One region of the Halalkalibacter sp. HAAS-P014 genome, then DNA from elsewhere that is predicted to be linked to it. Evidence: riboswitches for the same ligand, from Rfam matches in the RefSeq annotation. Region 1 holds a riboswitch; each other region holds the start of a gene.
What was found. Region 1 has a riboswitch for S-adenosylmethionine ahead of AC1FXZ_RS09040 (peptide-methionine (S)-S-oxide reductase). Riboswitches for the same ligand answer to the same signal wherever they lie in the genome.
Positions count from the first base shown of each region.

Region 1 (7,953 bases):
TTAATGTTTAACTTGCGAGGTCATCATCTGTTTTGCCTTCTTGGTTACCGAGGAATGGGGTACTCTAAAGAATATGTGGAAAATATGACGCGCTTGCATCAAACGTTGAAAAATGACCCCAAAACGTGGATTCAACTTGTAATGGGACCTGATCAGTTGTGTGAAAAGTACCCCCATTCAGGTGAGCACCACTGCCAACACAGCATAATCTACGAAAGAGATGCTGCTATTTTAGAGAAGATGGAACTTAAGATTGGACAACTCTTGCAGTGGAAGGACATTGAATCACGTATCCAAGAACACGTCACCTCTTCGGATATTGAAATCCTCTGTGAAACTTGTTCTTGGCGTTCTTACGGAGTTTGTGAAGAGGGAGTTCAGGAAATTCTTGAAGGAAAAGGCTTAAGAGAGATTAAATAAGTCCTTTTATATGATTGTATCTCGAACCACTTTAACATTACTAAAAATTGGTTAAAAACTTCAGATTAACTTATCTAACAGCTTTGCAACGGAACGAGGAAAAGAATCTTTTAAAAAGTACGAGTTAACAAAGCTTAATTAAAACTTGCAATAAACCTTCACAAATTCGTCACTTATGAAAAGATTTTCAGACAGATATAATCAACCTTATGCTCTAAAAAAGAAAGGATGTTTTGTTTGCCTACTAATAAAAAAGAAGGCATTATTTTTGGACTATTTATGTGTTTAGGAATGGTTTTGATTATGTCTGTTTACAACACAGCTTTGAACGGTTTTTCATCATTTACAGTCAGGAGTATGATGATTCAATTTATCATAACATTTATCGTTGCTTTTATCGTAGAATCATTAGTTGAACCAAAAGCGCGAAAGCTCGCATTCTCACTTCCTTATGATAAGGCAAAAGAAATCAACGTTATTTTAGCGTTTGCTTTTTGTATGGTCCCTATGATGGTTCTAATTATGTCAGCATACGGACTTATTTTAACGGCGTTTGTGACAGGTGTTAAAGGTTCACTTCTCATAGCGTACCTGAAATTAGTTGGTCTAAACTTTATCGTGGCGCTCCCATCACAGTTACTAATTGTCGGACCAATCTCCCGTTTCTTATTAACAAAGTACATTAAACCATCTACACAAAAATCTGAATTTATCGTTTAAAAGAAAAAGCAAACTACCTTTTTAGTAGTTTGCTTTTCTGATATAGTGGGATTTTAAGTCCTTGCCTCTTTAGGTAAATTTTTATTTTCTCTTTGTTTTTACAAACTTCCCAGTCTGTTTATGAGAAATTGTTGCCTAAATTTTTTCGTTCAATAGCCTAGTTTCTACATTTAAAGAATCACCTAAAGACCTACTATTTTCCTCAAATCCAAGCGTCTGCGCTGTTGAAGAATGAACTTCGTCCAGGAGCTCTGGATTTTCCATTAGTGACATGCCATAAGATGGAATCATTTCTTTAATTTTCGGTTCCCACTCTTCCATACGTTCAGGGAAGCACTTTGAAATAACTTCAAGCATGACATGAACGGCGGTAGAAGCTCCTGGAGAAGCTCCTAATAAAGCTGCTATCGAACCATCAGCACCAGTAACAACTTCCGTACCAAATTGAAGCGTGCCTTTTCCTGCTTCAGTATCTTTAATAACTTGCACACGTTGTCCTGCAACTAATAAATCCCAATCCTCGCTTTTAGCGTTTGGAATAAACTCACGTAACTCTTCCATACGCTTTTCTTTTGATAACATAACTTGACCAATTAAGTATTTTGTCAAAGGAATGTTTTTAGCACCCGCCGCCAACATAGTTAAGAGATTATTAGGTTTTACAGAAGTTAGTAAATCAAAAACTGAACCGTATTTTAAAAACTTAGGTGTAAAACCAGCAAAAGGACCAAATAACAATGATTCTTTATTGTCAATAAATCGTGTATCAAGATGTGGAACAGACATTGGAGGCGCACCAACTTTAGCTTTACCATATACTTTTGCGTGATGCTGCGCTACAACATCCGGATTATTACAAACCATAAATAATCCACTTACCGGAAATCCTCCAATATGTTTTCCTTCAGGAATACCCGATTTTTGAAGTAAATGTAGGCTTCCTCCCCCGCCCCCGATAAAGACGAATTTTGCAGCATGCCGTTCAACAGTATCATTATCAAGATTCCTTACTTTCAGTTCCCACATACCATCGCTAGTGCGTTTAATATCATTCACACTACGTTTGTAGTTTATCTCAACACCTTTATTCTCTAAGTGTTCAAACAACATACGCGTTAACGCGCCAAAATTGACATCCGTTCCAGAGTCAATTTTTGTTGCAGCTATAGGTTCACTTGTTGGGCGATCCTGCATAATAAGTGGGACCCATTCCTTTAGCTTTTCTGGATTATCAGAAAATTCCATCCCTTTAAATAGAGGGTTGTTTGTTAGCGCTTCAAAACGTTTCTTTAAAAAAGAGACATTTTTCTCCCCCTGTACAAAACTCATATGAGGCAATGGCATGATAAAGTCCTGTGGGTTATGTAACAAATTACTCTTTACAAGGTAAGACCAAAACTGCATTGAAACCTGAAACTGTTCATTAACTTTTATAGCTTTACTAATATCTACAGATCCATCCGGCTTTTCGTCCGTGTAGTTAAGTTCACACAGCGCGGCATGCCCCGTCCCTGCATTATTCCACTCGTTAGAACTTTCCTCTCCTGCGTTTTCAAGCTTCTCGAATACTGTAATTTTCCATTCCGGTACCAACTCTTTCAAAAGTGTCCCTAAAGTCGCACTCATGATTCCGGAGCCAATTAAAATGATGTCTGTTTTAGTTTCTCGATTGCTCATTTTTACCAACCTTTTCCCCTAAGATTTGCAGAAAAGATGTAGGCGTCACACCATACTAAGCGCGACCTTAGAACACACCTTTTCTGTCTCAATTACAATATCATAGTGTATACATTTAATTATAGATTAACATATCTACTATTATATGATAATTTTAAATTATTTAAAAGCTGGTAAAAAGTGTGACGCCCACATTTTTACCATAGCTATAATTTATTTTCACTTGGAAAAGGTTATTCTTCTTGTAATGGTTGTTTGTTAAAAAGAATTTTTTTAGCTTTAACATATAGTAGACAGCCCGTTCTTATTGATCTTACCCAGTCGGACTCTGTGAAACTAAATCAATACTTTCCTTAACGTTTTTACATTAGCTTTGTGATAAAGAAACCCCTCACAACTAATTGTATCAAATAAAATCGTGCATGTGTGGAGTGTTCTCAAATGTAGTAAACCATTTATTTCCATTTTCCTTGCCCATTTTCTATTCAAGCTATTAAGTTATCGCCTTACTGGAGTAATTTCTGTAATAACTTCATCTTTAATTAGATGTTTAAGTTCGTTTTTCTTTTGTTTAGCTACCGTTAGTTGATGAATAGTAGAAAAGAAAATAAATGATTTATTTTTAACTTGTTGGCTTCCTTTCGTAGTGGGGTCGTGTAAGTCAAAAAATAATTCTACTACTTCCTTATAAGATACTTTCCAGGGATCAAATAAAATATCTACTATATCAATATTTGCCTCTTTTAAATGTCTGATTTGAACATTTTCAATACCACGAAAAACGGTAACAAATGCCTCTTCACTAAAAAACTCACTTGCACCAAACACTGCTCTTTCCATTATGTTCGCTCCTTTGAGCGATAAGCCTTCTATCCATTAAAAAAACCCCTCTTTAATTTAAAGAGAGGTTAGTATCATTACATACAATCCTCTCATCTTTCAAAGGTTAACACCTTTGCAGGAATTAGCACCGTTCAGTCACTTTGACTGATGGTTGCCGGGTTTCATAGGGCCTGTCCCTCTACCACTCTGGATAAGAAGTTTATCGCTATATTTTTTTATATTAACAACTTGCTACTAATAGTATCAATCACTAACCTAAAATTCAAGTACTATTTTGAAAACACTGAACAAAGTACGATTCACGAACTAACAATAGTTGTGGACTAGTATTTAAAACTAAGCTCCCGAACCAAAATTAACTCCAGACATTATATAAGGAATTGCCGACTTGATAAATTCTTCTGGAGGTGTCTTCTTGTTAGTTCTTCTCCATTCTACAGAAGCACCGTAAATTCCCCAGCTCAAAATGACAGCTGTTATTTTTAAGGTCTCATCCTCTTCATCCTTATTTTGTCTTACTAACATATTGTAAAAAATAATTTCGAGCTGTTCTCTAATAATACGGGCAATCGTTTCTTCGTATCCTCTATAACAACGGAAGGATAAAGATTTTTGAAAGTCCGTTATTGCTATGAAGACACTACGTACCGATTCTTCATTTAATTCGTTTTCCTCAAAAATATTACCATTCAAATTAATCGATAATACTTCTGATAGTACCTTTTCTAATAAATCATATATGTCTTCAAAATGATAATAGAATGTTGCACGATTAATCATCGCTTCTGTTGTAATATCCTTAATGGTAATGTCCTTAAATTCCTTTTTACTAGACAGTTCAATGAAAGAATCCATGATCAATTTACGAGTACGAAGAACCCGGGGGTCCGTCTTTGATTGTGTCATTTTGTTGTCACCCCTACTTTTTAAACAATTTCACGAATGTGTTGTATAAACAACAAATCAAATGAACTATTGGTATTGTCGGTTCTCATTATTTACTAAAATAAGATTATAAGCAAATTTGATGCTTCCGTATAAAATTATGGTAATGAAATATAGAGTATGACTTATACAGTCTGTTCTACACTTCGTATTGAATAAGTTACAGCAAAGGAGGAAACTTAATTGACGAGCAACAAAAAGATGATATGTGATTTAGAAACAGGTGTGTGTGGGGAAGTCAATGAGGAAAAGATGGAATTAATTGACCTGAATCAACCAAAGAAAGTGATTGATCTTTATTATGTAACAGACCCTATTTGCTCTCATTGTTGGGCAATTGAACCCGTACTTCGCCGTTTCACCGAGCAATATGGGGATTATTTTAATGTTCATACGGTTATGGGAGGACTACTGGAGAAATGGGGTGATGGTCCAGTTGATCCAGGTAATGGGATCTCAAGACCCCAAGACGTGGCAGGTCACTGGAGGGAAGTCGGAGAATATTCGAGGATGCCAATTGATGGATCACTTTGGTATGATAATCCAATCCAATCATCTTTTCCCCCTTCCCGTGTATTTAAAGTGATTCAAAAAAATCATAATGATACATCTGCAAATGAATTTTTACGGCGTGCCAGAGAAGCAGTTTTTGCATTTAATCAAAATATTGCAGATAAATCCGTAATGATCAATATCGTCAATTCTATTGGACTTGACGGAGAAACCGTTGTAACTGAAGCTGAACAACCTAACGGACAAAAATTATTAAGTGAAGATTTTGAGCTAGCCAAAAACTTAGGCGTTAGAGGATTTCCAACCATTATCATGATTAATGAGGATAATAAAGGGATAAAACTAGTTGGCGCGCGCTCTTTTGAGGAGTATGTTCGTGGATTAAAACAAGTCCTAGCCATTGAAGAACTTCAGCCAAAACAACAACCATCCCTTTCTAGCTTACTCGAAAAGGAAAAACTTTTATTCTCAAAAGAAATCGAAGTTATGTATGATGTCGAAAAAACAGATATAAATGATTTTGTTACTGGAAAACTTCCAACAAACAGTTATCAAAAGAAGGAAATTTTAGGGGAGTTATACTTTACTACTAAATAACAAAGGAGAATAATAAATGGCTTACGTATTACAAGTTGATTTCAAAATGAACGGACCTTTTGGAGATGAAATGGCAGAGGAGTTCTCTAGCTTAGCGAAAAGTATCAATGAAGAAGATGGCTTCATGTGGAAGATTTGGACAGAAAATCCCGAAAACAATGAAGCAGGAGGAATTTATATTTTTGAAACAAAAGAAACGGCTGAAGCATATTTAGAAATGCACTCTAAAAGGTTAGCTAGCTTTGGAATAACAGATGTTAACGCAAAGATTTTTTCCATAAATTCTAAACTTACTGCGATTACTAATGGTCCACTAAAATAAACTATAAGAATGCAGGTGTGTGAGGTAACACACCTGCATTCTTGAGCTTGAACTTACTTCTTTTTGGCAACAGAGTCAGGATAGACTATAATTACAGAAAATTATTAGGTGTCACAGTAATCGGTAACAGACAGCAGTTCCGTTGGTTGGCTATGTGCCTTGCTCATTGTCTTTTAAAAGCTGTTGATTAAAAGGTGTTCCATAACTTAGAAAAGATCTTCGTAATCAATTTTCTCAACCGTTTTCTTCGCTTCAGCAGAGAGCTCTTCTGAGAACTCTGCCATAGCAGTTTGGTTGGAATTTTCAAATGCTTTTACTTGACTGTCCCTAAGAAAATTAGTAATAAATTGTTTCATTTGTGGCAATTCATTACCACGACCTTTCAAAAAACTAAATACTGCAACTCCCATTCCTACTACAGTTAGTAACATACCTCCGTTGGTTTTACGATTAGCCCCAAATAATTGCTGTGCTCGTCTCCCCCAATTAAATACAGCTCTGATCCAACGAATATGATTAATCATTGAATTCATCAATAGAGCACTCCCTTTCATTAATAACCACCTTAAAACTTAGTATTAATCTTTCTCACACAATTATGAGAACAAACTTTTTTTCCGTTCAACTGATTTTACCGTTACATTATGTATATCATGCTTAATCAAGGTTCATCTATGTTCCATGTGACTTTAAAGCTCCCTTTTAGACTATTTGCAGTACCGACTATTCTATATTTTGAATTAATAACACGGGTACCTCCTTTTTTGAAATAACTTTTGTTGAAATTTATTATGAAAACACTTCTTAAAAATACATCGACCTTCACTTTACGAATTTTCTTCAGAAAAGTTTCTTCATTTAAGATGTTTATTAGCAAAGAGAATTAGCGCTACTCATTATTGAGCAGCGCTAATTCTTAATGATTGTGGTGGTGCTCTTCTGCTGCTATTGCAACGGCTTTCGTTTCATGAACAGTTCCGTATGGATGCTCAGGTGGTGCATAGATCGAGTAGAGTTTAATAGGTGTAGTCCCCGTATTGGTAAGATTATGCCATTTCCCAGCAGGAATGACGAACGCATAGTCATCATAAACTTCTTCCTGAAAATATAAATTATCTCTGCTGTCCCCCATTTGGACAATTCCTTGCCCTTCTTCAATACGGATGAATTGATCTAGGTTTGGATGAACTTCTAAACCAATGTCTTCTCCAACATTGATACTCATTAAAGTTACTTGCAAATGGCTACCTGTCCATAGAGCCGTACGGTACGTATTGTTTTGCTTTGTCGCCTCTTCAATATTAACGACAAACGGTTCTGATCCATAATCCATTGATTGAATAGCTTGCTCATTTAATGAACTCATCCTTGTAGCATTTTCTTGTTCACCCGTTAGAGCCCATGAGAATACATTTCGAATTTGTGGGTGTTGAGTTAGTGAACAACTCTTTCGATAAGCTTCATACCCCTCAACTTCTGCTTCATAAGCCTTTTGTAAACCCTCTCTATAACTTTGAAATGGTACTTGTTCTACTTCATACACAGGTTGACTTCCCGTAAGAGCAGTATAAAGACTTATAAATTGGTTTAAATGATTTTTTTTGTTTTCTAAAGCATTAAGGATGTCATTTTGATGTTGTTGATTTGGTGCCACGTTTGCTAATCGACTATAAAGATCCATACATCTAGCTTCTCTTGTTATTCCTGCCAATACCATTTCAGCTTCTTGTTGTTCATTTCTGTATTGGTTTCTTGGCATATAGTTTGGATTATAGACAGGACTGGTGTTATGAGTGTAATAAGGATACGTATTTTTAGAACGATAATACATATGATTCATTCCCTTCATTAGGTTATAAACCATCTTATGCCTAAGTTTAGAGAATGTACTTCGTTTACATAAAGGAATTAAATTC
Region 1 covers NZ_JBWQTV010000011.1:78,110-86,062, forward strand. Annotated here, with positions in the region: gene AC1FXZ_RS09025 (DUF1284 domain-containing protein) at 4-420, shown strand; gene AC1FXZ_RS09030 (DUF2798 domain-containing protein) at 658-1,140, shown strand; gene AC1FXZ_RS09035 (malate:quinone oxidoreductase) at 1,276-2,817, opposite strand; gene AC1FXZ_RS09040 (peptide-methionine (S)-S-oxide reductase) at 3,316-3,657, opposite strand; SAM riboswitch class I at 3,747-3,857, opposite strand; gene AC1FXZ_RS09045 (TetR/AcrR family transcriptional regulator) at 3,997-4,566, opposite strand; gene AC1FXZ_RS09050 (DsbA family oxidoreductase) at 4,807-5,715, shown strand; gene AC1FXZ_RS09055 (monooxygenase) at 5,732-6,037, shown strand; gene AC1FXZ_RS09060 (hypothetical protein) at 6,244-6,570, opposite strand; gene AC1FXZ_RS09065 (cupin domain-containing protein) at 6,954-7,868, opposite strand.

Region 2 (7,953 bases), on a different contig from region 1:
CCATCAAGCATGCATATCGATTAGAAGAGCAGTGCATCGCCTCAGGTGTAAAAGTAACAACCTGGTATTACTCAGACTTTACGCATCAGTTTCCTGCAAATGAACAACGAAAAGTTCTAATAAATGCAGCCCAATGGTTGAAAATGAGAAGGTAGGAAAAAGAATACCTAAAATGCAAACTACGTATGCAAATAGAACTTCTAAAAGAAGGAGGTGAGAGCCAAGCTACGAACTGGACCTTTTGACTCACCTCAATTAACAGAGGAAAAACCCCATAGTAGTTTAGACATAAATAACGTACACAGCAAGAATGGAACTGATCGTTCCAAGTATAGCACCAATAATACAATCAGTTGGATAGTGCATGCCAACATACATTCTTGACAATCCAACTATAAGTGCTAGTGGCATTACGGTAATCGCGAGGATTGGGGAATGGAACGAAAAAACAACGGCAATGGAAAATGCAGCTGTTGTATGACCCGACGGAAATGAATAGTCTTTCAATGGATTGGTGCCAATATTAACATTGGGTAATTTTAAATAAGGGCGCTTTCGTCCTGACGTTTTCTTTAATATTTGTACGGCAATGAAACTGATCGTTAAAGAGATAAAGGCGTCAATCGCCCAATAACGTACGTGGTTAGTAAAAAGTATGATGATGAAAGTAAGTAAGGATAATGTAAATGTGGCTCCACCTAAATGAGTAATTTTGGGAAGGATAAAATCTAGTGTTTTACATCTCCAATGCTTGTTTATAACTAAAAAAATTCTATCATCGTTCGTTGATAACCAGTTAACAATTCGATTCATATCAACAACTCCATCATAAATAGAATTAGTCATTTTTATTATAATATCATTTTTTTAGCTGCAAAGTTGTAATTATGTATATTTTTCTACTAAACATATAAGTGGATTCAATCATAAAAGTTAAATTAATTTAATCAGTAAAGAGGGAGTAATAGTATCTTCCAAAATCGAATGAGCTATCAAGTGACTAACTAATCGAATAGATGGGAAAATGAGGTATTCAAAAAAGCTTGAATACCTCAAAAGTCAATGTGAAATTACTAGGTAACTATCAAACTACTTATTTAGGTCCAGCTTCTTTAATTCTGTCACTAACAGCGTTGAACTTTTGGAAATTCTCTTTGAAATTAGTCGCAAGTTCTTTTGCTTTTGCATCATAAGCATCTTTATCAGCCCATGTAGCACGTGGTTGAAGAACATCATCAGGTACACCAGGGCAATGAAGAGGAATGTGAAGCCCGAAAGTTTCATCTGTAACAGTTTCTGCTGAACGAAGCTCTCCAGAAAGTGCAGCTTGAACCATTGCACGAGTGTATTTTAAGTTCATTCGTTTACCAACACCGTATTCACCACCAGACCAACCAGTGTTCACTAGGTAAACATTCACATCATGTTGATCAATCTTTTCTCCTAACATTTCAGCATAGCGAGCCGCTGGTAATGGAAGGAATGGTGCACCGAAACAAGTTGAGAAAGTTGCTTCAGGTGATGTAACCCCTCGCTCTGTACCTGCTAGTTTACTAGTGTAACCAGATAAGAAATGGTACATTGCTTGTTCTTTTGTTAATTTACTGATCGGAGGAAGGACACCGAATGCATCAGCAGTTAAGAAGATGATAGTAGTCGGATGACCTGCAACACTTGGCGTAAGTGCGTTTGGTATTGCATCAATCGGGTAAGCTGCTCTAGTATTTTCTGTTAAAGAAGTATCATCGTAATCCGCATCTCCTGTTTTGTCATCAATAATAACGTTTTCAAGAACAGAACCAAAACGGATCGCATTCCAAATTTGTGGCTCTTTTTCCTCAGATAAGTTCACGCATTTTGCGTAACATCCACCTTCTATATTGAAGACACCGTTTCTTGACCAACCATGCTCATCGTCACCAATTAAGCCACGGTTCGGGTCAGCAGAAAGCGTTGTCTTTCCAGTTCCAGATAAGCCGAAGAATAAAGCTACATCGCCTTCTCTTCCAGCGTTAGCAGAGCAGTGCATTGATAAAACATCTTGTTCTGGTAATAAGAAGTTCATAATAGAGAAAATTGATTTTTTCATTTCTCCAGCATATTCAGTACCACCGATCAAAATGATTCGTTGTTCAAATGAAACAATGACAAAAACTTCTGAATTTGTACCATCAACAGCTGGGTCTGCTTTAAATGTAGGTGCAGATACAATCGTGAATGGCTGATTATCATGATTTTGCTCAATTTTATTACTTGGGCGGATAAATAATTGGCGCGCAAAAACTTGCTGCCATGCGAATTCATTTATTACTTTTAATGGAATTTGGTACTTTTCATCTGCACCGGCAAATCCATCAGAAACAAAAAGTTCTTCTTTTTCACTTAAGTGTTTCAGCACTTTTCTGTAAAGTGAAACAAAAACTTCTTTCTCTATAGGTTGGTTAACAGCTCCCCACTCAATTTTGTTTTCAATACTTGATTCTTTGACAATGAATTTGTCTTTAGGGGAACGTCCCGTATAAGCACCAGTTGAAACACTTAATGCCCCCGTTGATGTGAGGCTCCCTTCACCTCGCTTTAAAGACTTTTCAATTAATGAAGAGATAGGTAAATTGAGCTGAACATTTTTCTGATTCATTAAATTAACTAATTCTGATTGGAGGCTAATCGTTTTCATTGTCGGACAACCCTTTCTTTATCTTTATGTGATTCCCATATATTATCTAATCTTGTTTATTAGTATAACACATTAATTTTAATAGTCTATACTATTAAAATTTTTTTTGGAATGTGACTTCTTTCCACCTAAATGTGTTCACAAATTTTATGGAATTTGTTTAATTAATTAAAGTATCTAGAATAGATTTAGAAAAGGACCAATTTTTTCATGCTGCATAAAGTAAATATATAAGGGTAAAAAGGAGGAATTCGACGTGCAAGAAGTCTCCATGTTGGACCTCGCTACAGTTTCTGCTGTCGTAGCAGCTCTTGTGACGGTTATTGGAAATGCATTCGGTGTAGAAAAACAATATCGAGCACTGTTAGCAATCGGAATTGCGGGAATACTTTGGTTTATTCCAAGAGAGTGGGGTGATCAAGTTTTAGTAGCCCTGATCATTGGTTTAACTGCAAGTGGGGTGTATAGCCAAGTTAAACCTCGAGATAATGAAAAAGAATTGATGAGGATGCAATTACGTGAAGAGTTTCGTATAGAAGATGAAAAGAAGTTAGAAGAACAGAGAAAAAGTCGGGAACAGGGAGAGAGAGTACGGGAGAGTAATGAACGTCAAAGAGATGATACTCCTTATTAGAAATAACAGAAGAAAGGGGTGTAGCAAAAGGTTTGAACGGACTCCTTTTGTTACACCTCTTTTGTATTTCTAATAGTCCTGAAAGCATTTTTTAAAAAGCATAGTTACGAATAAGGTTGTGCAAACTATAAATAAATTAATAAGGTTAAGTGAATTTCAAAAGTCATACTCGTAAAGAGTAAGTTGTAAATGTTGACAGTATTCAACATGTGCGATATGATATGCGTCGAACGGATACTCTTATCCTGAGTAGGCGGAGGGACAGGCCCGAAGAAGCCCAGCAACCAACACTCATAGCCTTGAGTGAAAAGGTGCTAACCTGCAAGGCATATGCCTTGAACGATAAGAGGCTAAAGGTAAACATTCAACCCTTTTTCCTCTATTTGGAAAAGGGTTTTTATCGTTTATACGTCTTTACAGGTAGGTATTTCCCATTCAGTGGGACATGAGTGCCGTCTCAAAGAAAAAAACATAGGCTAAGTAAATAGCTGTGTTTAAGGAGGAAAAGAATAATGACAGAATTTAAAAGCAGACGTCTATTTACATCGGAATCTGTAACAGAAGGACATCCGGATAAGATTTGTGATCAAATTTCAGATGCGATTCTCGATGCAATTTTAACGAATGATCCCAATGCACGTGTAGCGTGTGAAACATCAGTTAACACAGGGTTAGTTTTAGTTGCTGGTGAAATTACGACGAGTACGTATGTTGACATTCCAAAAATTGTCCGAGAAACGGTTAAGGGTATCGGTTATACTCGTGCTAAGTATGGTTTTGACTCTGAGACGTGTGCAGTATTAACATCGATTGATGAGCAATCTGCTGATATTGCACAAGGGGTTGACCGAGCTCTTGAAGCGCGTGAAGGTCAAATGACCGATGAAGAAATAGAAGCAATTGGAGCTGGAGATCAGGGATTGATGTTCGGTTATGCTAATAATGAAACAAGTGAGCTAATGCCACTACCAATTTCATTAAGCCACAAATTAGCTCGTCGTTTAACAGAAGTACGAAAAGAAGAAGTCCTTCCATACCTTCGTCCAGATGGTAAAACACAAGTTACTGTTGAGTACGATGAAGATGGGAAACCAGCTCGAATTGATACCATTGTCATTTCCACACAGCATCATCCGGAAGTAACGTTAGAACAAATTCAACGCAATTTAAAAGAATACGTAATTAATCCAGTTGTACCTCAGGAATTAATAGATGAAGATACAAAGTACTTTATTAATCCAACAGGTCGTTTTGTAATCGGTGGTCCACAAGGGGATGCAGGTCTTACTGGACGTAAAATCATCGTTGATACATATGGTGGTTATGCACGTCACGGTGGAGGAGCGTTCTCTGGTAAGGATGCAACAAAAGTTGATCGCTCTGGAGCATACGCTGCACGTTACGTAGCGAAAAATATCGTGGCTGCAGGATTAGCTGATAAATGTGAAGTGCAATTGGCATATGCGATCGGTGTAGCTCAACCTGTATCAATTTCAATTGATACGTTTGGCACTGGGAAAGTATCTGAAGAATCATTAGTTGCACTTGTACGTGATAACTTTGATCTTCGTCCTGCTGGTATTATTAAGATGCTAGACCTTCGTCGACCAATCTATAAGCAAACAGCAGCTTACGGTCATTTTGGACGTACTGATGTTGATCTTCCTTGGGAGCAAACAGATAAGGCAGCTGCATTAAAAGAACAAGCTGGATTATAGAAGACAAGAAAGAGGCAACTCAACTTTAGAGTTTGCCTCTTTTTCGACCTAGAAAGAGAAATATCAGATTTTGAATCCCTTTGTATTTCTCGGTTCAAATTTGGTCAAAATGTATATATGAGGGGGGTGAGTAAATTGGCTCAAGATGTATTATGTGAAGTGAACAACTGTGTTTTTTGGGCACAGGGGAATCAGTGTGAAGCAGACAAGATTTATGTTGTAAGCCATACGGGAAAAGAAGCAGATAAACAAGAGGAAACAGATTGCAAAACCTTTGAACCACAACATTGATTTGCGGAATGAAAGAGCGATTCTCTCGCTCTTTCTATTATTATTGATAATAATAATCAATATTATTCATTAATCTAAAAATATGTTATTAGTTTTTAGCTTCCTTAAGTACTTGTTTATAGTGCTGACCTTTCTCTACATAATCATGGCGAATACGAGCCATTTCTTTTATATCAACTTCATTTAGATCACGAACCACTTTAGCAGGTCTTCCAAAAGCCATTGTATTGGCTGGGATTTTTTTACCTGGAGGAACAAGACTTCCAGCTCCAATAAAAGCTCCTTCACCAATTTCAGCACCGTCAAGGATAGTTGAACCCATTCCTATTAACGCTTTTTTTCGTATTGTACAACTATGAAGCATAACTTGGTGACCTATGGTTACATCATCTTCAATAATTAGAGGGTTTTTTGGGCTTTGATGAAGCATAGACTGATCTTGAATGTTTACCCGGTCTCCTATAATAGTTGGAGCAACATCTCCCCGGATAACGGTTTGAAACCAAATGCTTGATTCCTCACCAATTTTAACATCGCCTGTAATGGTAACATTATCGGCTATAAAGGCGCTTTCAGAAATTATCGGAAATTTGTCTTGATATCTGTAAATCACTTCGTCACATCCTTTTCGTTTAGTAAAAAAATCGCTATACTTAGTTTAACGTAAAAAATGGAGGTCATGGTCCTTTTTTCAAAAAAATCGTCAAGGGGGAATGCAGAATGTGGAAATGGGAAGTGGCTGATCCTAGAGGAGTAGTCGTAATGGTTCATGGCGCAGGAGAGCATCACGGGAGGTATTTGTGGCTCGCTCAAAAATGGAATGATCACGGATTTGATGTAGTAATGGGCGACCTACCTGGCCAAGGGAAAACGAGAGGGAAGCGAGGTCATATTCAGTCTTTTAATCAATATATTGATTCAGTTGAAGATTGGTTGAATGAAGCAAGAGTAAAAGGGTTACCTATATTCTTACTTGGACATAGCATGGGAGGGCTTGTTGTTATACGATCGTTAATGGAGAGAAGTTCGGCAATGGTTTCAGGCGTTTTATTGTCGTCTCCCTGCTTAGGTTTAAGCGAACCACCTGCAAAGTCTAAGGAGATCGCTTCTAAACTTCTTCATCGTGTTGCTCCATCATTCAGCCAGAAATCAGGAATTCGTTCAGATTTAGTAACACGGAATGAAGAAATTCGTGAAGCATACTTAAAAGATGAACTGCGTGTTAGTAAAGTCTCGGCTAGATGGTACCATGAATTAACGAAGGCGATACGTATTGCCCACCGTTATCCAGAGAAATTTCCAAACATCCCATTACTTGTCCTCCAATCAGGGGAAGATTATTTAGTTGATAAGTATGAAGTCAGGGAATGGTTTAATGAACTAAATCTGATGGAGAAATATTACAAGGAATGGGAAGGGCTTTATCATGAAGTGTTCAATGAGCCAGAGCGTGAGCAAGTATTTCGTTATGCTGTTGGCTTTGTGAATTTATTAACGCCATAGCATACTGATTGTATGTCTATCTTGAATATGCTAAGGTTCTAATTATGGAAAAGACAGAGGAGGAATATGTGTTGAATGCTCCATCAAGACCAATCCCATTATTAATGAAGATATATAAGGAAGTTGTCCCTACTGTTCATATATACTTTGATCCATGGATCGAAAAAGCGAAGCTAATTCCTGATCCTGAGTTAAGATCGCAAGCCCTAGATGCACTTAAAAAGAAAAAGTTTCATTGTGAAGGGGGAGGGGTTTACGGTCTACTTGCTAAGGATCGAATGGACGATTTAATCCAATTTATAAACGCTTATCAAATTACTTGTGATTACTTAGATAACTTGTGTGATCAGAGTCCAGCTCTTGATCCAGATGACTTTCGAATGCTTCACCAGTCATTATTAGATGCATTAACACCAGGCGCATCCTTGAAAAATTACTATGAATATCGTACGGAGCAAGAAGATGGTGGTTACTTACATTCATTAGTCAAAACATGTCAAGATATATTAGCGACGTTTCCCTCTTTTGAGAAAGTTCAAGCAAGTATGTTGGAATTAAGTGGCTATTATGGAGATTTACAAGTACATAAACATGTTAAAAAAGAAGAACGCATTCCACGATTAGAAAAATGGTTCGAGGAACATCGACATAAAGTTCCTGAAATGACGTGGTTTGAGTTCTCTGCATGTGCTGGCTCTACTTTAGGCATATACACATTGGCCACATATGCTACAAAAGAAGATTTAACGGAAGAAACGGCACACTTATTAAAAGAAGGCTATTATCCATGGGTTCAAGGCGTTCACCTTCTTTTGGATTATTTTATTGATCAAAAAGAAGATATTGCTGATGATGAGCTAAACTTTCTTTTTTATTATGACAGTGAAGAGGAAATGATCGATCGTTTTCAATTATTTTTAACTAAATCAGAAGAACGCTTAGCGCAACTACCCAATTCTGAGTTCCATTTAATGATGATCCGAGGCCTTATCGCAATCTATATTGCAGATGAGAAAGTGCAAAAAGATAAAGAGATTAAAAAGAAATCAAAGAAAATGGTGAAAATGGGTGGCATCCCTACTTTTCTATTTTTGATAAATAGTTGGATTTTTAGACAAAAACGCTAAATA
Region 2 covers NZ_JBWQTV010000023.1:105,725-113,677, reverse strand. Annotated here, with positions in the region: gene AC1FXZ_RS18400 (alpha/beta hydrolase family protein) at 1-155, shown strand, start outside; gene AC1FXZ_RS18395 (phosphatase PAP2 family protein) at 283-813, opposite strand; gene pckA (phosphoenolpyruvate carboxykinase (ATP)) at 1,094-2,677, opposite strand; gene AC1FXZ_RS18385 (hypothetical protein) at 2,934-3,311, shown strand; SAM riboswitch class I at 3,549-3,660, shown strand; gene metK (methionine adenosyltransferase) at 3,824-5,029, shown strand; gene AC1FXZ_RS18375 (DUF1540 domain-containing protein) at 5,165-5,320, shown strand; gene AC1FXZ_RS18370 (gamma carbonic anhydrase) at 5,409-5,933, opposite strand; gene AC1FXZ_RS18365 (alpha/beta hydrolase) at 6,041-6,823, shown strand; gene AC1FXZ_RS18360 (tetraprenyl-beta-curcumene synthase family protein) at 6,895-7,950, shown strand.
Region 2: another riboswitch for S-adenosylmethionine. It lies ahead of metK (methionine adenosyltransferase); the one in region 1 lies ahead of AC1FXZ_RS09040 (peptide-methionine (S)-S-oxide reductase).

Region 3 (7,953 bases), on a different contig from region 1:
ATCCAAGAGTCCAACATTATTATTTAAAAAATAGCTCCTGTATTTTTAAACGGTCTGATGATTGTTCGAGCACTACCATTAATTTTAATCTAGCTTTTTGTCCGTTTAGGCCATTAGTAAAAATAACCCCTAATTCTTTTAATGTTCGTCCTCCACCTTCATATGCGTATGTATCTGCAACGATCCCATTAAAACAACGAGATACGAGAACAACAGGAATATTTCGATCGATTAAAGCCTTTAGAGCAGGCATAATTGTTGGTGGAACATTTCCTTGCCCAAAAGCTTCAATGATTAGTCCATCAATTTGCGTATTGGCAATCGCTTCGACGATCGCTTGGTCCATCCCTGCATATACTTTTAGTAATGGCACCTTTTTTGTTAATTGTTTAACAGGATAAGATTCACGGTTTGTTAAGGTATGATGAAAAAACACCCCTCGCTTTGTTACGATTCCAATTGGTCCATACTGTGGACTTTGAAACGTTGCAATGTTACTAGAGTGTGTTTTTGTTACATTCTTTGCTGTATGGATTTCATCATTTAATACAACCAAGACACCTTTACCTATAGCGTTCTGGCTTGCAGCAACTCTAACTGCTGATATTAAATTATGAGGACCATCGGCACCAAGTTCGTTGCTAGAACGCATGGCTCCGGTGATTATAACCGGAGTATCCCAATCAAGAAGAAGGTCAAGTAGATATGCTGTTTCTTCAAGTGTATCAGTTCCGTGTGTTACAACAATGCCGTCCAATTTATCCTCTTTTACCCTTACTTTTAATCGTTCTGCTAAATCAACCATTAAATTAGGTGTCATATGGGGAGATGGTATGTTTAAATAGTCATCCACTACAACAGATGCGATGCTTGATAGTGATTCTATAGTGGAATATAATGGATTTATTGAATTAGGTTGTACGGCACCATGTTCATTTTCCAACATAGCAATGGTACCCCCTGTATGTAATAAGAGAATTTTTTTCAAAATAATCACCCCGATTTACTCTATATAGATTACTTATCATACCATATCAAAAAGCTGCGTTGCTTTTTAGGTACTTAATAATAACACACAGGGGAAGGTTTTGAAATTTGTTTGCACTAGTTACAGCAGCCATGGCTCCAGGAATGGCTTTATTATCTTATTTCTATTTGCGTAATCATTACAGTCCGGCAATGGGGGCCCTTGTTTTTAGGACTTTTATTATAGGAATATTACTCGTTTTTCCTGTTATGGTTTTACAATTTGCTTTTACGACTGAAGGATATTTTCTACACCCATTGACTAGGGCTTTTATATTATATGGTTTTATTGAAGAGTTTTTTAAGTGGTTTCTTCTTTGGATATTTGTGTATCAACATACAACATTTGCGAGACGCTATGATGGAATCGTGTTTGGTGCTTCGCTTTCATTAGGATTTGCTTCTTTAGAAAATGTTTTTTATTTAATAGCATATGGGCTTGAAACAGCTTTTGGCCGAGCATTACTGCCAGTTTCTAGTCATGCGTTATATGGTGTGATAATGGGGTATTACTTAGGGAGAGCTAAAGTAGAAAAAGAAAAGCGTGCGAAACATTTGACGTTGGCACTATTGTTACCTATTATGCTACATGGCGTGTACGATTTTATTTTATTGAGTTTTGGGATGTATTTTCTTGTTGGATTGATTCCGTTTATGCTGTTTTTATGGTGGATAGCTCTTAAAAAGGTTAAGCGTGTTCGTCAATTAGACGAGTAGTATACTAAACGGGGTTTAGTTAAATTATTTAAAGTAAAGGGTGATACTTATGGCTAAAGGACGTTACCGTGTAATTATTCGGTGTACGGTTTGCGGCGAGAAGTATATTTTACGAGGAGTACGAAATGAAAAAGGTGAATTTGAAACAGGCTTTAAGCGCTGTGTTTGTGGGAATGAAGAAAAGTTAAACATCGATGCATCATTAGAATAAAAGATGTGATTTTATTTTCATAAAAAATTATTCCTTGCAAATTAGCGAGAATTGTTGTAATTTTGATACAATCAAAACATTTTAATAATTGAATTTCTTATCAAGAGAGACGGAGGGACTGGCCCTAGGATGTCTCAGCAACCAGCCTAAAAGGTCAGGTGCTAATTCCATCAAGTCATTGACTTGAAAGATAAGAGGAAGCGAATTTAAACAACCACCTTCTTCTTATTTTAGAAGGTGGTTTTTATTGTTATTGGAGGTATTAGAGATGAGTAGAGAAAAATTAGAAACGATTTTAGTTCAATTAGGTAACCGATCAAGTAATCCAACTGGAACTATTAATACACCGATTTATTTGTCAACAGCATATAGACATACAGGAATAGGAGAATCTACTGGATATGATTATGCAAGAACAGGAAATCCGACTCGGGAGGTTGTTGAACAAGCAATAGCTAAGCTCGAGGAAGGCGATAGGGGCTTTGCTTGTAGTTCTGGTATGGGAGCCATTCAGACGGTCCTCTCACTTTTTGAGCAAGGTGATGAAATATTAGCATCTCAAGACTTATATGGTGGTACGTATCGCTTGTTTGAACAAGGATGGAATCGTTGGGGGTTAACGTTTGCATTTGAAGACCCAAGAAACATAGAGAAATTTGAGAGTCGTATAACTGAAAAGACAAAAGCGTTATTTATCGAAACACCGACTAATCCTTTGATGCAAGAAGCGTCAATTCCAGATTTGGCCAATTTAGCGAGGAAGCATCAGTTACTGTTGATTGTTGATAACACATTTTATACACCGCTTTTGCAGCAACCATTAGTAGAGGGTGCCGACATTGTTATACATAGCGCAACAAAGTACTTAGGCGGACATAATGATGTTGTTGCTGGTTTGATTGCAGCAAAAGGAGAACACCTTTGTGAGCGTATTGCGTATTATCATAATGGTATTGGAGCAACGTTATCAGCATTTGATTCATATTTATTACTAAGAGGAATGAAAACACTGGCTTTACGTATGGAAAAACATGAAGAGAATGCAAAGGCAATTGTGGAGTATTTAGAGAAAAAGCAAGATGGAATCACGGAAGTACTGTACCCTGGTAAGGGTGGTATGCTTTCATTTAGGATTTTAAAAGAAGAGTGGGTGAATCCATTTTTACAACAGTTAAAATTGGTTTCATTTGCAGAGAGTTTAGGTGGGGTTGAAAGTCTAATGACATATCCTGCAACCCAAACACACATGGACATTCCAGAAGAGGTTCGTATTGCTAATGGTGTTTGTAATCGATTGTTGCGTTTTTCAGTTGGAATTGAACATAGCGAAGATTTAATCGCAGATCTAGAGCAAGCATTTCGCTATGTGAAAGAGAGGGAGAGTGAATGAGTTTACTTGAACAATTAGCCAACAAAGTTCTTATTGGGGACGGAGCGATGGGGACATTGCTTTATGAACAAGGGTTTGATCATTGCTTTGAGGAGGTTAATATAACTGCACCAGAAAAAGTCATTCAAACACACAAAAAGTATGTTGAAGCTGGTGCGGATGTTATTCAGACGAATTCGTATGCTGCAAATTCACTAAAACTTGAAAAGTACGGATTAAATAATGAAGTTCAAAAGTTAAACCGTGAGGCTGTTCGTCTAGCAAGAAAAGCGGCTGGTGACCAAGCTTATGTTTTGGGCACTATTGGAGGAATAAGGCGCTTCGAGCTTGATGATTGGAGCTTGGATGAAATCGAGGCAGCTTTTCGTGAACAAATGAATGTGCTTTTGCAAGAAGGAGTCGATGGTCTACTACTAGAGACATTCTATGACTTAGAGGAAGCGAAAATGGCAATCACTCTTGCTAGAAAGTTAACGAATGCACCAATTATTATTAATCTGGCTATTGGAGACATCGGTGTGATGAATGGAGGTATTTCAGTCTCGGATGCATTTGATCAACTGATTGCTTCAGGTGCTGATGTCGTAGGTTTAAATTGTCGGACAGGCCCATTTCATATGCTGAGGTCATTTGAAACAGTTGCTATCCCCGACAATGCTTATCTTTCAGCGTACCCGAATGCGAGTCTTCCTGATGTTCGGGATGGTCGAGTATTTTATCAATCGAACGCTGATTACTTTCAGGCTATGGGTGAAAAGTTTATTAAACAAGGTGTACGTTTATTAGGAGGTTGTTGTGGAACAACTCCTGCTCATATCGAGGCGTTTGCTAAAGTTAGAGATGAGACAGACCCTGTTGCAACGAAAAAAGTAAAACCACTTACTCGTTTTATTCGTGAGTCAATTGAAATTCCGAGAAAACAAAAGCCTTTAACAGACATTGTTAAGGAACGTAGATCTGTCATCGTAGAGCTTGATCCTCCGAAGAAATTAAATACAAATCGCTTTATGGAAGGAGCAAAAGCTCTAAAAGATGCAGGTGTGGATGCTATTACAATGGCTGATAACTCCCTTGCCTCTCCAAGAGTTGATAATTTAGCACTCGGGGCAATGATTAAGGAGCAAGTAAAAGCGAGGCCACTCGTACATATCACTTGTCGTGATCGGAATCTTATTGGTTTGCAATCTCACTTGATGGGACTTAATGCATTAGGGATTGATGATATTTTAGCGATTACGGGAGATCCAACTAAGATTGGTGATTTCCCAGGAGCTACATCTGTCTATGATGTGAGTTCATTTCAATTGATTTCTCTAATCAAACAATTGAATGAAGGCATCTCGTTCTCAGGGAAAGAACTTGGTCAAAAAGCCAATTTTTCAATAGGGTCTGCTTTTAACCCGAATGTTAGACATTTGGATAAAGCAGTAAAAAGAATGGAGAAGAAGATTGACAGTGGCGCTGATTATTTTATGACACAGCCTATTTATAGTGAAGCTCAAATTGAAGCTTTAGCAAAAGAGACTAAGCATATTGACGAACCTATATACATTGGAATTATGCCATTAACAGGAACTCGCAATGCTGAATTTTTGCACAATGAAGTTCCTGGTATTAAGTTAACAGATGAAATACGCTCAGCAATGGCTGCATGTGGAGAAGACCGAATTGCGTCGGCAAATGAAGGGATTAAAATAGCTAAGTCCTTAATTGATGCAGCTTTAACATATTTTAATGGGATCTATTTAATCACTCCATTTTTGCGTTATGAAATGACAGTGGAGTTAACGCATTATATTGAATCAAAAAGGCTCTTAAAGCAAGGAAGATAAAAAAGTAAGCGTGGAAGTAGAAAGGACGGACATATGGTTAAGTCTTTGTTTGAACAACAGTTAGAAAAGAGAATCCTCATCTTAGATGGTGCAATGGGAACGATGCTTCAACAGGCAGAGTTAACAGCTGAAGATTTTGGGGGAGAAGAATACGAAGGGTGTAATGAGTATTTAAATGAAACAGCACCTCACGTCGTTGAGAATATTCACCGTGCGTATTTAGAAGCGGGCGCAGATATTATTGAAACGAACACGTTCGGGTCGACAGACATTGTTCTGGATGATTATGATCTTGGATATAAAGCAGAAGAGTTAAGTCGTGTTGCTACAGCGATTGCGAAAAAGGTGGCAGAAGAATATTCAACTCCGGAATGGCCACGGTTTGTAGCAGGAGCGATGGGTCCAACAACAAAATCTCTATCAGTAACTGGTGGAGTTACATTTGAAAAATTGATTGAATCTTATCATGAACAAGCTCGTGGAATAATCCGTGGTGGAGCAGATGTGATTCTACTTGAAACAAGTCAAGATATGCGTAATGTTAAAGCTGCATATATTGGGATTAATCGCGCTTTTGAAGAAATGAATCAAAAATTACCGATTTTTATCTCAGGGACTATTGAACCAATGGGGACTACGTTAGCCGGGCAAAATATTGAGGCGTTTTATTTATCGTTAGAACACATGAATCCTGCTGTAGTCGGGTTGAATTGTGCAACAGGACCGGAATTTATGAGAGATCATATTCGTTCACTTTCTGAATTAGCAACAACATTTGTAAGTTGCTACCCTAATGCAGGGCTCCCGGATGAAGAAGGTCATTATCATGAATCGCCAGAATCACTCGCGACAAAGTTACGTGGATTTGCTGAAAAGGGTTGGTTGAATATTGTGGGAGGATGTTGTGGAACAACACCAGACCATATTCGTGCGATGGTTGAAGCAACAAAAGGATTTAAACCAAGAGAAGTAAATACAGAACATAATCACGCTGTCTCTGGAATTGAACCTTTGATTTATGACGATAGTATGCGCCCATTGTTTGTTGGTGAGCGAACAAATGTAATTGGTTCAAGAAAGTTTAAACGGTTGATTGCAGAAGGGAAATTTGAAGAAGCTTCTGAAATTGCCCGAGCTCAAGTGAAAAAAGGAGCACATGTCATTGACGCATGTTTAGCTGACCCTGATCGCGATGAATTAGAAGATATGGAGAACTTCCTTCAATACCTTGTAAATAAAGTGAAAGTACCACTTATGATTGATTCAACGGATGAAAAAGTGATTGAGAAAGCCTTAACCTACTCACAAGGAAAGGCAATTATTAATTCGATTAATTTAGAAGATGGTGAAGAACGCTTTGAAGCTGTTATTCCAATCGTGAAAAAATACGGAGCTGCTGTCGTTGTAGGAACAATTGATGAAGATGGGATGGCAGTAACAGCAGAAAAGAAATTGGAAATCGCCAAACGTTCTCATGATTTACTTGTTAATAAATATGGACTTAAAGCAGAAGATATTATCTTTGATCCACTTGTGTTTCCAGTTGGTACAGGTGATGAACAATATATTGGATCAGCGAATGCGACAGTGGAGGGGATACGCCTTATAAAAGAAGCTCTTCCGAAATGTTTAACGATTTTAGGGGTTAGTAATGTTTCTTTCGGATTGCCACCTGTCGGACGTGAAGTGTTGAATGCTGTATATTTGTATCATTGTACTCAAGCTGGACTTGATTATGCGATTGTAAATACTGAAAAACTTGAGAGGTATGCATCAATTTCAGATGAAGAAAAAGAAATGGCAAGCAAATTGTTATTTAATACAAATGATGAAACACTTGCTGAATTTACGGCTTTTTACCGTGGAAAAAAAGCAGAGAAAAAGGTTGATAATGCAAATTTAACACTTGAGGAGCGGTTAGCCTCATACATTATCGAGGGAACAAAAGAAGGACTGGCAGAGGATTTAAATGAGGCGCTTTCTAAGTACTCAGATCCATTAGATATCATCAATGGTCCCCTCATGGTAGGGATGGATGAAGTGGGGAGATTGTTTAATAACAATGAATTAATTGTTGCTGAAGTTCTCCAAAGCGCTGAAGTGATGAAGGCTTCCGTTGCTCATCTTGAACCTCATATGGAACAGAAAGAAAATGATAATGGTAAAGGAAAGATTTTACTCGCAACCGTTAAAGGTGATGTTCATGATATTGGTAAGAACCTAGTAGAAATCATTTTAGGGAACAACGGTTTTAAGATTGTAAATCTAGGGATAAAAGTAACGTCTAATGAATTAATTGAGGCGGTAAAAAGAGAAAATCCAGATGCTGTTGGTTTGTCAGGACTTCTTGTAAAGTCTGCCCAACAAATGGTTTTGACGGCACAAGATTTGCGCCAACAAAATATTTCTATTCCGATATTGGTGGGAGGGGCTGCACTTACGCGAAAATTCACCGATACAAAAATAGCAGCAGAATACGATGGGCTTGTCCTATATGCAAAAGATGCTATGAATGGGTTAGACATAGCCAATCGGCTTGCTAAGCCAGCAGAACGCGAACTACTTGCGAAGGAATTAGCTGAAGCTAGGGCGAAAAAAGAAGCTGTACGACAACCCGAGCGTAAACAAGTGAATGAAAGACCAATTGCAGAAAATGTCCAGTCTGATGTGAAGCGAGATGGTCCGATCTATACCCCAACAGATTTAGATGCGCATATATTACGTGATTACAAACTGTCTCATCTAGAACCGTATATAAATATGCAGATGCTTCTTGG
Region 3 covers NZ_JBWQTV010000006.1:195,898-203,850, reverse strand. Annotated here, with positions in the region: gene AC1FXZ_RS05800 (asparaginase) at 20-988, opposite strand; gene prsW (glutamic-type intramembrane protease PrsW) at 1,096-1,743, shown strand; gene AC1FXZ_RS05790 (hypothetical protein) at 1,793-1,954, shown strand; SAM riboswitch class I at 2,049-2,151, shown strand; gene AC1FXZ_RS05785 (methionine biosynthesis PLP-dependent protein) at 2,223-3,344, shown strand; gene AC1FXZ_RS05780 (bifunctional homocysteine S-methyltransferase/methylenetetrahydrofolate reductase) at 3,341-5,176, shown strand; gene metH (methionine synthase) at 5,210-7,953, shown strand, end outside.
Region 3: another riboswitch for S-adenosylmethionine. It lies ahead of AC1FXZ_RS05785 (methionine biosynthesis PLP-dependent protein); the one in region 1 lies ahead of AC1FXZ_RS09040 (peptide-methionine (S)-S-oxide reductase).

Region 4 (7,953 bases), on a different contig from region 1:
GGTTATCTTTTTAGATGTTCGTGACCGTTCGGGAATTGTTCAAGTTGTTTTTAATCCAGAAACAAGTGAAGAAGCACTCACTGTTGCCGAACGTGTAAGGAATGAATATGTAATTGAACTTGAGGGAGAGGTTGTTGCAAGAGATCCACAAACTGTTAATGATAAGCTTGCAACAGGACAAATTGAAGTTCATGTTCATAATTTGAGCATCTTAAATGCTTCGAAGCCACTACCATTTCAAATTGAATCTGATACAGATGCATCCGAAGATGTTCGTTTGAAATATCGTTATCTTGATCTTCGACGCCCAGATATGCAAGAGACATTTAAATTACGCCATCGCACAACTAAATTGATTCGTAACTTTCTTGACGAAGAAGCGTTCATGGAAATTGAAACACCAATGTTAACGAAAAGTACACCCGAAGGAGCACGTGATTACCTTGTTCCAAGCCGTGTACACCATGGTGAATTTTATGCTTTACCACAATCACCACAGCTTTTTAAACAGCTATTGATGGTTTCAGGATTCGAGCGTTACTATCAAATCGTTCGTTGTTTCCGCGATGAAGATTTACGTGCTGATCGTCAACCTGAATTTACACAAGTCGATATTGAAACATCGTTCATGGATAAAGAAGACTTACTTGCAATGACTGAGAAGATGATGGCTAAAGTTATGAAAGAATTAAAAGGTGTAGAAGTACCTTTACCTTTACCTCGTTTAACTTATGATGAAGCAATGAATCGTTTTGGTTCAGATAAGCCTGATCTTCGTTTTGGAATGGAGCTAATTGAGCTGTCTGATGTAGTGAAAGACTCTGAGTTCAAAGTTTTCCAAAGTGCACTTGCAAGTGGAGGTGTAGTTAAAGGCTTAAACTTAAAAGGGGGAGCAGACAAGCTTTCACGCAAGGAGATTGATGCTTTAACTGATTTTGTCAAACAGTATGGAGCAAAAGGGTTAGCGTGGTTAAAAGTCGAGGAGGAAGGACTTAAAGGTCCAATTGCAAAATTCTTTGATGGTGAAATTGTAACTTCGCTTAAGGAAGCGCTAAATGCTGAAGTCGGTGACTTGTTATTCTTCGGTGCTGATAAGAAGCAAGTTGTTTTTGACAGCTTAGGGGCGCTACGCCTTAAGTTTGGTAAACAATTTGACTTAATCGATCAAAATCAATTTAACTTCCTTTGGGTTGTTGACTTCCCTCTAGTTGAGTATGATGAAGAAGCGAAACGTTACGTAGCTCTGCATCATCCATTTACAAGTCCTGTACAAGAAGATCTTGAACTTCTTGCAACAGATCCAGGTAGTGTACGTGCAAATGCATATGACCTAGTTTTAAATGGTTATGAGCTTGGTGGGGGATCGCAGCGTATTTACCAAAGTGATATCCAAGAACAAATGTTTAAAGCGCTCGGCTTTTCTGAAGAAGAAGCACGTGAACAATTTGGTTTCTTATTAGAAGCATTTGAATTTGGAACACCACCACACGGAGGTATTGCTTTAGGTTTAGACCGTCTTGTAATGCTGTTAGCAGGTCGAACAAATTTACGTGATACTATTGCTTTCCCGAAGACTGCGAGTGCGAGTGACCTATTGACGAACGCTCCAGGTGAAGTTAGTGTTGAACAACTTATTGATTTAAATTTATCTATTATCGGCAAAAAATCTGAAAAGGTTAATGTGTAAATATTGACTGTTTGATTAGATTCATGTAAGATCACGATAACTAAAATAAACTAAAAAAGTAACTTATCCAGAGAGGCGGAGGGAACTGACCCGATGAAGCCCGGCAACCTTTTTGCACGCCAGCAAAAAAGGTGCTACTTTCAGCAGGATGTATACCATTCTGAAAGATAAGTAAAGGCAGAAAAACCTTTCCTTATTTGGAAAGGTTTTTTGTTTTTTTATAGGAGGAGAAATAGGATGATACGAGTAGGTTTAATAGGTTTTGGAACAGTTGGAAGAGGTGTCTTGGAACGATTTGAACGAACAAACGAACAAGTCAAGCAATTGTTAGGGCAAGAGGTAGTTGTCTCAGCAATTTTAGTAAAAGACCGGCAAAAAAAGAGAGCTTTAAAGATCGAGGCATCGATAACTACTAGTTGGGAAGAGTTCTGTCAGGCTGCTAACTTTGATGTTATCTTTGAAGCTATCGGTGGGGTTGAACCAGCCTTTTCCTATACCTCCTATTGGTTAAAAAGAGGTGTACCAATAATAAGTGCTAATAAAAAATTAGTTGCTGAAAAAGGTGAAAAACTGGAAGAGCTTGCAGCTACTCATGATACATACTATGGATATGAAGCAGCAGTAGGGGGAGGCATTCCTATAATTAATGCATTAAAAGGAACGCTTTCTACAACACCTATTAGCAGAGTTTCCGGAATATTAAATGGTACGACCAATTATATGTTGACAGAAATGATTGAAAACAAACGAAGCTTTACCGATGTATTACAAAATGCCAAAGATCTTGGTTATGCTGAAGCTGACCCAACTGATGATATCGAAGGCTTTGATGCGTGGTATAAAATCCGGATTCTCAGCCGGCTATGTTTTGGTGTTTGGCCGAAAGTAGAACAATTTAGTCGCGAGGGAATAGCAAGTATAGAAGATTGGCATGTTGAAGTAGGTGAGCAATTAGGCTTTAAATTAAAGCTCATCGCTGAGGCATGGAGAAACGGTTCTGAAATAAAAGGGAGGGTAACACCTGCTTTCCTAGGAGAGGGAGAGCCATTAGCGAGCGTAAAAGGTGTGACGAACGGGATTTCGATTGAAGGGCTCTCAGTTAACCAGCTTCTTTTTATCGGTCCGGGAGCCGGAAAAGAAGCAACTTCCAACAGTATGGTCGAAGATTATATTTTCCACAATCGTTTGTCTCGACTAAATAGAGATTCGAAGGCGTATGAAACGTATGAAGCTGAACCGTCTGCCTATGCTTTACTATTTTTTAATCATCAAAAGAGGCCAGAGGCATTGCAATGGGCGAAGGATTTCCAGGTATCAATAGTCGATACTTTTTGGCATGAAGAAGGGGAAGGGTGGATTATCGCCAATAGTCATGCATCATCATTTATGCAGTATCCGATTTATGGTGATATTAAAACAAAAACAGCTAAACAGCTGGTGCATTAACGTAAATCAGGGCGTTCTGATTTTAGCTTTTTATAGGCACTTACTAATGAATAGGCATCCTCTTTAATGTAGTAAGTTCGAACACCTCTGTTTGTATGTAAATAAAGAAACCCCATTGCGTTCTTTTCGGGCTTTTTCCGGTAAGAAATATCTAATATCTCGGTAAGAGAAAATGTATCATCTTTGATCATCAATTGATTATCAAAAAGCTTTATATGAAATGAAGTTTCAATATAGCGTTTTTCTGTCCAACCAATTTCTTGGCGAATTTCAACACATTTTTGAGTGGCGAGTAAATTCATTAAAGGCATCCTTTCTATCTACAATTGTACTGTAGATAAGTTTACCACAGAGGTGGGCTAATAAAAAACACGAACAATAGAATGAATAGTTTGAAAATTCATTGACTTACAACATGTAATTTGTTAATATATTTTTAAACAAGTAAGAACTCCTAAAATGCACGTGTACATTTTTATTTTGAGCCAACATATTATTTATGGGAGCTTGCGTTAGAGATAGGAGGACATGCCTGAAGGAAGGAAGTCTGATTATTTGTACAGAGCACCCACCTGCGAGAGCGCAGGTTCAAAATAATAAGTATTACGACATTATTGGGATTCTTACTATATAAAAGCAATCTACAACTTTTCAAATAGAGAGGTTGTTTTTTTGTTGTATTGTCGAATTTTTGACTATACTAGTAAAAAGGATTTTATTGTATTAGCAGTTTTAGTAGGGTATTAATCGCTTAGACTTTTATAAATTGCTATGGTATAGTCAATTCCGACAGTATGTTTGGAGGGAGTAAAAGGGTATGTTGCATCAATTTTCTAGAAATGAATTGGCCATTGGTCATGATGGATTAGATCGATTGAAAAATAGTACAGTTGCTGTGCTTGGAATTGGAGGGGTAGGCTCTTTCTCAGCCGAGGCTTTAGCGCGTTCTGGAGTTGGCCGATTAGTGCTTGTGGACAAGGATGATGTTGACATCACGAATGTCAATAGACAAATACATGCTTTGCTATCAACGGTTGGTAGGCAAAAAGTTGAGCTAATGAAAGAACGCATCGAGGATATAAACCCAGAATGTGAAGTTATCGCACTAAAAATGTTCTACACCGAAGAAACTTATGAACAATTTTTTAGTTATGGTTTAGATTATGTAATCGATGCAAGTGATACAATCAGTTATAAGATTCACTTAATGAAGCAATGTTTAGAACGGAAGATTCCGATTATCTCAAGCATGGGTGCTGCAAACAAAATGGATCCTACACGACTTCGTATTGCTGATATTTCCAAAACAAGTCATGATCCAATTGCGAAAGTTGTCCGAACGCGTTTACGTAAAGATGGGATTAAAAAAGGTATAGAAGTTGTCTACTCAGATGAACAACCAATTAAAATTAGAGAAGAAATTAGACAAGAAATTGTGTCAGAAGCGGCTGAACAAGGAAGCATTCGAAAGGCAAAAATGCCACCTTCTTCCAATGCATTTGTCCCTTCTGTAGCAGGACTTATAATGGCTGGACATGTTATTACAAATTTGTTATCAGAAATCGAGATTAACAGGTAATGTTTCTAGGTGAAATTGCGTAGATATTGAGACGTTGATGATCTGAAAAAGAAATGTAAGAGCTCTGGTATTCTATACCGGAGCTCTTTTTCACTATAATATTTAGCTAAGTTACTTTGCTAATTTCTCTAAATTGCCGTTCTTGTCCATTTTAAACGATGCAGCCGATAGCGATTCCTCATCCTCGAGAATAGCCATACGTCTAGCACGGTTCATAATTTGAATAAGAGATTGGTAATCCTCTTCAATAATACTATTATCTTGTTTAATCTTTTGTAATTCTCGCTCTAATTCAGCGTTACGTGATTCAAGTTCCTGTTTTTCTTTTACTAACCTTTCATTTTCACGTTGTAAAGTAGATGATTGAGCGTTCGTATGCATAAGTGTCTGTAGGTAATCAATCACAGACGCTAATGACATCTCACTATCTAGTGATTGATTTATACGTTCCATTGCAGGTTGAGGTGCCCACATTGGTCGCATTTGAGGATAGTAGGCATAGGAAGCTGCACGTTTTCTTTCTTTTCTTTCCTTTTTTGCTTCGGCAATTTGGTTCATGTAACGGTTCCGAACTACGGCATTCCAGCGAAATCCACAAGCTGCAGATGTCCGATTCAACTCGTCTCCAACTTCATCAAATGCGCGCAATTGTGTACTGCCTTCTTTAATATGTTTCAGAACGGTTTCAGCTAGTAATACATCATCTTCATGTGACCAAGCGTCTTGTCTTATTTTCATCTAAGTTCAACTCCTTGAGATTTTTTATCTAATTGGTAACAATTGTAACCAGATAAAAGAATCTTTATACAAGGGTGATAGAAAAAGGGAAAAGATTCACATATTGATGTTAATTAGTTAAATAGATTTAAAAAGCTTCACGAGGAGAGTTCACGCTTTTTAATTAATCTAAAAAACTATTTTATTGGGTGATGAGAGAACAGAAGAAATAGAGATTGATACTTTAGTTAACTAGCTCAATCTCTGTTAAATTATTTAGTTGATAATCGTTCATAAATGTCGGCTAACGCTTGTTCGAATTTACCAGTACGTTTTGGTTCATAATAACTTTCATTTTTTAACTTGTTAGGTAAATATTGTTGCTTCACCCAACCATGGTCATAGTCATGTGGATATTTATAATCTATACCTCGTCCAAGTTGCTTTGCACCTTGATAGTGAGCATCCTTTAAATGTTTCGGTACATCGCCGATGATTCCTTTACGCACATCTGCTAGAGCGGAATCAAGTGCTTTATAAGCAGAGTTTGATTTGGGAGACAAACATAATTCAATGACGGCATTGGCTAACGGAATTCTCGCTTCTGGAAGACCAAGACGTTCTGAAGCTTCTATGGCAGAAAGAGTTCTTGAACCGGCTTGTGGGTTAGCTAAGCCAATATCTTCATAGGCAATTACGAGTAATCTTCTGTTAATACTTACTAAGTCACCAGCTTCAATCAATCTTGCTAGGTAGTGAAGAGCCGCATCGACATCACTACCTCTTATCGACTTTTGGAAAGCAGATAGTACATCGTAATGAGCGTCCCCATCCTTATCGTGTTGAAAACTTTTCTTTTGAATGCAGGCTTCGGCAGTTGATAAAGAGATGATCCTCTCTCCATGTTCATTTGGAAATGTCGACAAAATTGCTAATTCTAAGCCATTTAGAGCAGAACGCACATCTCCACCACAAGCAAGAGCTAAGTGAGTTAAAGCTTCATCGCTAATAGTAATATTTTCATGGCCAAAACCATTTGTCTCATCACTTAGCGCTCGCTTAAGAGCTTCTTTTATATTTTCAACCGTTAGCCTTTCGAGTTCAAAGATTTGACAGCGACTGCGAATGGCAGGATTAATTGAATGAAAAGGGTTTGCCGTAGTTGCGCCAATTAAGATTAGTAGTCCATTCTCAAGGTAGGGCAACAAAAAATCTTGTTTTCCTTTATCAAGACGATGGACTTCGTCTAAAATTAAAATGAGTTGGCCATGCATCTTAGCTTCTTCGACGGCAATTTCCATATCTTTTTTATTGTGTACGACAGCGTTAAGCATTTTTGAATGAGTGCCTGTTGAACCAGCTATTGCACTTGCAATCGATGTTTTTCCTATGCCAGGTGGTCCGTATAAGATCATAGAGGATAGCTGGCCAACATCAACCATGCGTCTAAGTAGGTTACCTTCGCCAATTAAATGTTGTTGGCCAATAACATCTTCGACCTTTTTTGGCCTCATTCGGTAAGCGAGTGGTTGCTTTTTCATGTTTCTACCTCTCTTCTTAAATTGCTATTGTAAGTGTAATAGATGTTGCGCTAAAAACCAACTCTCCTTAATTAGACTTGTGTAAGTGTCTAGCCACCAAAACTGAAGAATTTCATGCTATAATGGCAAAGAATTATAAAGGGAGAAGGGATTTCTCTTGGGGAGAGTAGAATATAAAAATACAAGACGAACTTTGGTTATTCGTTGGAGTACATTTCTAATTGGGTTAATGGTTATGTCGCTTGGTGTTGCAATGATGATAAGAGCAGAGCTAGGCGAGGCCCCGTGGGATGTGCTTCATATAGGACTGACTAGTCAATTTGGGTTAACGGTCGGAACTTGGTCTATTCTTATGGGGATTGTTGTCCTAAGTATAACGGCTCTTTTAATGAAGGCGTGGCCACAACTCGGGGCTTTTATGAATATGATTTTCATTGGAGTTTTTATCGATTTATTTTTATGGTTGCTTCCAACACCTGCGAATATGTTATTCCAATATGTTATGTTAGTGGCAGGAATCATCATAATTGGTTATGGAATGGGGATCTATATTGCACCAGGGCTCGGAGCTGGTCCACGGGATAGCCTAATGCTCGCATTGCAAACAAGAACTGGTTGGAAAGTTCAACATGTAAGGGTCATTATGGAGGTGATTGTATTGGGTATAGGCTGGCTTCTGGGAGGTACAGTTTTTATCGGCACACTTCTATTTTGTTTCGGGATTGGAGCAGTTGTAGGTAGAACATTGCCACAATGTCAACGTGTATTTGAAAATATAATGAAAAGAGGGAAAAGCGATGAAAATATCAACGAAGGGTCGTTACGGACTTACCATCATGATGGCATTAGCTAAACAAGATGGAGAAGGTCCGGTTTCTCTGAAATCAATTGCAAAAGAATATAAATTATCTGAACACTATTTGGAACAGTTAATTGCCCCTTTGCGTAATGCGATGCTTGTAAAAAGTGTACGTGGAGCTTAT
Region 4 covers NZ_JBWQTV010000015.1:43,420-51,372, forward strand. Annotated here, with positions in the region: gene aspS (aspartate--tRNA ligase) at 1-1,687, shown strand, start outside; SAM riboswitch class I at 1,748-1,861, shown strand; gene AC1FXZ_RS12215 (homoserine dehydrogenase) at 1,925-3,133, shown strand; gene AC1FXZ_RS12220 (hypothetical protein) at 3,130-3,435, opposite strand; RNA gene ssrS (6S RNA) at 3,582-3,758, shown strand; gene AC1FXZ_RS12230 (tRNA threonylcarbamoyladenosine dehydratase) at 3,951-4,712, shown strand; gene AC1FXZ_RS12235 (RsfA family transcriptional regulator) at 4,824-5,450, opposite strand; gene AC1FXZ_RS12240 (replication-associated recombination protein A) at 5,702-6,970, opposite strand; gene AC1FXZ_RS12245 (YczE/YyaS/YitT family protein) at 7,128-7,823, shown strand; gene cymR (cysteine metabolism transcriptional regulator CymR) at 7,768-7,953, shown strand, end outside.
Region 4: another riboswitch for S-adenosylmethionine. It lies ahead of AC1FXZ_RS12215 (homoserine dehydrogenase); the one in region 1 lies ahead of AC1FXZ_RS09040 (peptide-methionine (S)-S-oxide reductase).